One region of the Paenibacillus sp. FSL H7-0942 genome, then DNA from elsewhere that is predicted to be linked to it. Evidence: riboswitches for the same ligand, from Rfam matches in the RefSeq annotation. Region 1 holds a riboswitch; the other holds the start of a gene.
The links. Region 1 has a riboswitch for S-adenosylmethionine ahead of MHI48_RS25225 (methionine ABC transporter ATP-binding protein). Riboswitches for the same ligand answer to the same signal wherever they lie in the genome.

Region 1 (3,294 bases):
GGCGTCCTTGTTGTTTCCGCAAGCTGCGAGAACCGCAATCAACATAAGACTAAGTAGAGCAAAAGACCATTTTTTCATGTGTAAAACCCCTTCTCTAATCATTTTGTCATGTGGCATCTGCATTAATGCATATCCATCATGTTATCTATGTGTTATTTCCTGGTGAAAAATGTAACCAAGCGATCTCCAGCCATCTGGAGAATTTGCACTAGAATGATCATCGACACTACGGATATGATCATAATTTCATTTTGATAACGGAAGTATCCATAGTTGATTGCCAGTGTTCCCAGACCTCCACCGCCAACCATGCCCGCCATCGCCGTATAGGAGACGAGCGTAACAATGGTGATCGTTATACCAGCAAGCAGTCCAGGCAGTGCCTCAGGCAGTAACACCCGTCTTACAATCTGTCCGGTCGATGCACCCATCGACTGTGCCGCTTCAATGACACCACGATCAACTTCTCGCAACGTCGTCTCCACCAAACGAGCAAAATAAGGAGCTGCTGAAATCACCAAAGGAGGTATAACGCCGAGCACCCCCGTAGCTGTACCGACGAGTATACGAGTGAATGGAATAAGAGCAACAATCAATATGATAAATGGGACTGAGCGCAAAATATTCACAATCAGGGATAGTATAGTGTACACTGCCCGTGACTTAATCGAAGCAGATCGGGCTGTCATGAACAGCAGTACTCCGAGCGGTAAACCTAAGATAACGGTAAACAAGCCTGATACACCCAAAATTTGCAGTGTCTCAATGGAGGCTTTACCAACCTCTTCCCAGCGAACTGTTGAAAAATCCATCTAACGAAGCACCTCCACATCAAGTCCCTCAGCGGTTAATTCTGATATCGTCCGATCAATCATTTTTGAATCACCCTCGAACCGAACGGTCAGCTGCCCATAAGGAACCTGTTTGATCGTAGAGATTGTACCTTGCAGGATGGCAAAATCCACGCCTGTCTTACGTACCGTTCTAGACAAAATCGCTTCATACGTTTTGTTACCCAGAAAGGATATCTTCACAAGTTTGGAAGCAGCACCTGCCTGCAATTCAACGCCTGCATTTGCCAGAGCGGTCTCTTCCAGAGCAAGCCCAGCTTCATGGTCACGCATCATGAAGTCCCGCGTGATCGCATGCTGCGGCTTCAGGAACACGTCTGTTACAGGTCCTTGTTCCACAATGCCACCTTGATGAATGACAGCCACCTTGTCACAGATGTTCTGAATGACATGCATCTCATGTGTGATCAGCACAATCGTTAGGTTGTACTTTTCATTAATGTCGAGTAATAACTTCAGGATTGAATTTGTCGTCTGCGGATCAAGTGCCGAAGTAGCCTCATCACAGAGAAGTACATTTGGATCACTTGCAAGTGCTCTCGCAATCCCTACACGTTGTTTCTGGCCACCCGATAATTGAGCCGGATATTTGCTGCTGTGGTGCTCCAGACCAACCAGTGCAAGCATTTCCTTCACTTTGCGATCAATGGCATCCTTGGGTGTATTCACAAGCTTTAGTGGAAAAGCTACATTGTCATATACCGTTGCCGAAGATAACAGATTAAAGTGTTGAAAAATCATCCCGATCTTACGTCTCTGTTGCTGCAATTCGGTTTTGCTCAGTTCAGTCAGGTTGATTCCGTCGACCCATACCTCACCCTCCGTAGGCCGTTCCAGCAAATTAATGCAGCGAATCAATGTGCTTTTGCCCGCTCCGGAATGGCCAATCACACCGTAGATTTCACCCTTTTGGATGCTCAAATTCAGCTCGGATAACGCTGTTGTAGATTTTGCCCCTTTGCCGTACGTTTTCGTTAAACCTTTTAATTCAATCAATCGCACTTGCCCCTTTCCAACCACCTACATGTATCTTTACCCGATCTAAAGGAAAACTCCCCTTAAGTACAAAAAAAGAGCCCTTTGCAGATACAAAGAGGGCTCTTCACGTGAAAGAATATACCTTCTCATCTGCCAAAATCGTGTCTTGCACCATTTTGTAGGAATTAGCACCTAACATCTATAACGCGAATGATACATGTATCATGTCGTTACAAATCGGTTGCCGGGCTTCATCGGGCCTGTCCCTCCGCCGCTCTCGATAAGAAATATGTTGTTGTAGGATTTTATAAGTTCATGTAGTTTATGCTTTATAATGTGAACGTAACTTCCGAAATATCAGTTATATCCGTGTAACATTCGATTGAAACTCAGTATATTCCAAGTATTCCGATTTGTCAAAGGGAATTATTTCTTTTCCATATTTTATTGATATAACTATAAGAGGCTGTTAACGTTTCACAGACCATATCCACGCCCTGACGCATTTCCTGCACATGCTGATTCAGATCCTCCAATTTCACTTTACCTTGCAAGGTCTGGTGTAACTGCCACAGGTCATCGTGCATTTCTGAGTTCATGTAGTGAATTTCCATATTACGTCGCTTGCGCAACTTGCTCATCGGCTCACGATAAGAGTCCTTGATCTGTATTAATTGCAATGCAAGATCATGATGCTCCCTTGCATAGTCGAACTGCCTTAACACAGTAAAATAAGAAAAATGCGCTTTGGTATTGGAAGTATTCAGCTGGAATATTTCATTTAATACTGTGCCGACTTTATCCAGAATGGCAAAGCAGCGGATAAAGCCATCTTTGTAGAAATACACATAACGTGCATACTCGGCTTTTTCAGTCGCCGTCATATCATCCGTTGAACCTGCAACGACCTTTTTGCGAAAATGAGCAGCAGCGAAACAGCTTTGCTCCAGTTCATCCAGTGAGGAGATGAGTCCCTGAGTCCACACATACAGTTTCCGATAGTCATGCGTGGGATCATGGTCCACATGCATTTGTCGTTGAAATAGCTCAAGCGTATGCGCCATTGCGTCCATCGCTGCCTTCAATTTACCTTCGTTTATACGTGGCTTTTCCCCCAACAACGTTCGCAGCATATCTAACCTCCTCTTTTCCAAATCAACAAGAATTCATCACCGTAAACGAAACATCATTCATTCCGTGTAATTGCTGCTTGCCATAGGTTGCCCTGATCCCTCTGACATCAAACAAAGTCCACCTGTCCAATGATGTACATCACTGGATGGTGGACTTTCATATTTAAAAACGATTAGCCGGGCGATGTAGCTTGTACACCAGGAAACTCATATACGTTAAGACTCCGAACAATATGGCGATATCCAGCATATGAGCAAGAGCTACGAACATGTATACTTCCGGACGGTTCATTGTCACCATCATGAAAATACCAATGACTACTTGCATCAGA
Region 2 (3,294 bases), 3.3 Mb from region 1:
AAGACCGTGGTAATGGCGGTAAATACACGCATGATCTCATTCGCCCGGTTCGCAATACTGGATTGGTAGGCTTCTCGCAAGTTGCCCATCAGGTCGCGATAAGTCTCAAAGGTTTCAGATATTTTTACAGCATTCTCATAGATGTCACTGAAATACTTTTGCAGTTGATCATCGATGAGACGCAGATCTTTTTTATTCAAGGTGTTAATGACCTCTTTCTGAGGTCCAAGGACTTTTTTCAGCCACAGAATCTCACTGCGTAGCCCGATAATTTCATTCAGATGTGACTTTTTGGTGTGCATCAGAATGTCTTCCTCAAGCTTCTCGATCCGTGCTTCAATTCGGTCACCTACGGTGAAATAATTATCAACAATCAAGTCAACCAGCAAATACAGCAGACGATCCGGTGTACTGATTTCCTGTTCCCACAGGATGGGTTTCAGTGTGCGCAATTCGCTGACCTTGTGCTTGGTAACACTAATAATGAAATGTCTGCCGAGGAATAAGTTGACCGCACGTAGAAATATCTCTTCATCATCAAAACGGATGCTATTAATCACAATAAAATAATGGTTCTCATAAATTTCAATCTTCGGACGTTGTTCTTCGTCACTAAGACAGTCTTCCACAGCCAGATCATGCATCAAGAACAGCGGCTGAAGTACCGCCAAATCGTCTATGTCTGCATCAATCCAGTAAAATCCTTCCGCTGGTGGAGTCAGCGCCTGCTGAATGTCGTCCACCGGAATAAATACACCGTTGTTTACCAACCGGATTTTCATCGTTAATCTACTCCTTCTGCACCCGCCAACTTGGCGGATATTATCATTATGGGCGCAAAAAGAACAAATCAGCCGGTCGGCAGCGGAGCCTGGAGATCAGGGCTGCGTTCACTATATAATCAAACGGAAGTCACGTCCCGCTGCCGGCATGCTGATGTTAATTCTTTATGCAGTTTGTCGGAATTCGGCTGCCAGTCAGGCCTCGGGTCGCCATCCATTTAATATGTCACCTCTCACATAAGGGTTTATAACACCTTGTTTAGTATACCGCTGGTACAAGGTGCTTTCAAGCGCAAAAATGTGTCTATTTCGCGCCCTGAGGCAGTGTATGACAACGGATGATGAACGGTTCCGATCTGGGAAGCAGACATCGAACTGCAACTTGACGTGAGGGCATTAATGTAATAAAGTAGACGGTGAACCAGATTTAATTACAATCTAATACAGCGAAATCTTATCAAGAGTAGGTGGAGGGACTGGCCCGATGAAACCCGGCAACCGGCGGTATACCGCACGGTGCTAATTCTTGCAGCGACTAAGTGTCAGGTGGCACTGTTGTAACTGAGAGATGAGAGAGGCGCATATCTATTTTACATATGACCTTTCTCGAAATCCGAGGAAGGTCTTTGTCATATGCCCCGACTTCTCAGCAGTGATTTTCGCTAAGGAACTTGAGGTTGTTTGTAACGTTGGATGAAAGAGCAATTCAATGTTTTTACAAGCTCAAGGCAGTCTATAACTGTATTGATGTGAAGACATCAAGCCAAGGGTGGCTGCATCTATCTATGCACAAGGAGGAGTTAGACTTACTATGCCAATCAAAATACCCGATACTCTACCAGCAAAAGAAGTACTTGAAGGAGAGAATATCTTCGTCATGGATGAAACTTCTGCATATCAGCAGGATATTCGTCCACTCCGTATCGCTATATTAAACCTGATGCCCACAAAGGAAACGACCGAAACACAATTGCTTCGTCTGGTGGGAAACACGCCTATTCAGGTGGATGTCGTTCTCGTACATCCCAAATCCCATACGTCGAAGAATACGTCTCAGGAGTATTTGGATCTGTTCTATAAAACCTTCGATGAGATTGAGCACCGCCGTTTCGATGGAATGATTATTACGGGTGCCCCGGTGGAACAGATGGATTTCGAAGACGTGAACTATTGGAATGAAATCCAGGAGATCTTCGAATGGACTAAAACCAATGTGACTTCAACCCTCCACATATGTTGGGCTTCCCAGGCAGGTTTATACCATCATTTTGACGTACCCAAGGTTGCACTTGATGAAAAGTGTTTTGGCGTTTTCCCACATACCATCAATAAACCACATGTTCCATTGTTGCGTGGATTCGATGAAGTATTCAACGTTCCACATTCCCGTCATACGGAAGTGAGACGCGAAGATATTGAAAAGAATGAGAATTTAGAGATTTTGGCTGAATCTGAGGAAGCGGGGATCTTCCTGGTTGCTACCAAAGACGGCAAACAGATTTTTGCCACAGGACATGCCGAGTATGACCCGTTCTCATTAAAGTGGGAGTATGACCGGGATGCAGCCAAAGGTTTGGATATCGCATTGCCTAGGCATTATTATCCGAATGACGACCCTTCTCGTGTGCCACCAGCTACTTGGCGCGCTCATGCCAACTTATTATTCTCTAACTGGCTCAATTACTATGTGTATCAAGAAACACCTTACGATATTGGCCCGCAAATCTAATCGAGATTACAGGAGGATGCAGCAATGGAAGACAACAACAAGTTGAAAATCGAAAGCCGCTTAGCACAAATTGGGTCCATTAATGAACCGGTAACAGGCGCCATTAACTTTCCGATCTATCAATCCACTGCGTTTCGCCACCCGAAGCTTGGACAAAGCACGGGGTTTGATTATATTCGTACGACTAATCCAACCCGTAAAGTATTGGAAGAAGCCGCCGCAGCGCTGGAGTCCGGTGATGCAGGGTTTGCCTGTAGCTCGGGAATGGCCGCGCTGCAAACGATCTTCGCCATGTTTGGTCAAGGGGATCATCTGATTGTATCGCTGGATCTGTATGGTGGAACCTATCGTCTGCTGGAACGTATTCTGTCCCGTTTCGGCGTAACTGCAAGTTATGTGGACACGAATGACCTGGCAGCACTGGAGAAGGTTCGTCAACCGAATACAAAAGCTGTATTTATTGAGACACCAACCAACCCACTGATGATGATCACCGATGTGGAAGCCGTTGCTTCCTGGGCGAAAAGTTACAACCTGTTGACCATTGTTGACAACACGTTGTTGACTCCATTTTTCCAACGTCCGATTGAACTGGGTGCCGATATCATCATTCATAGCGCTACCAAATATCTGGGCGGACATAATGATGTGCTCGCCGGACTAATTATTACCAAAGGTGAGGCGTTATCTGCTGAGATGGCGTTCCTGCATAATTCCATTGGAGCGGTATTATCTCCAAGTGACTCCTACCAGTTGATGAAAGGTATGAAAACGCTGGCTCTT

Region 2: another riboswitch for S-adenosylmethionine. It lies ahead of metA (homoserine O-succinyltransferase); the one in region 1 lies ahead of MHI48_RS25225 (methionine ABC transporter ATP-binding protein).

The regions. Positions count from the first base shown of each region.
Region 1 covers NZ_CP150279.1:5,730,930-5,734,223, forward strand. Annotated here, with positions in the region: gene MHI48_RS25215 (MetQ/NlpA family ABC transporter substrate-binding protein) at 1-78, opposite strand, end outside; gene MHI48_RS25220 (methionine ABC transporter permease) at 153-812, opposite strand; gene MHI48_RS25225 (methionine ABC transporter ATP-binding protein) at 813-1,847, opposite strand; SAM riboswitch class I at 1,973-2,116, opposite strand; gene MHI48_RS25230 (Cthe_2314 family HEPN domain-containing protein) at 2,246-2,962, opposite strand; gene MHI48_RS25235 (heme A synthase) at 3,126-3,294, opposite strand, start outside.
Region 2 covers NZ_CP150279.1:2,004,575-2,007,868, forward strand. Annotated here, with positions in the region: gene corA (magnesium/cobalt transporter CorA) at 1-782, opposite strand, end outside; SAM riboswitch class I at 1,234-1,357, shown strand; gene metA (homoserine O-succinyltransferase) at 1,594-2,511, shown strand; gene MHI48_RS09155 (PLP-dependent transferase) at 2,536-3,294, shown strand, end outside.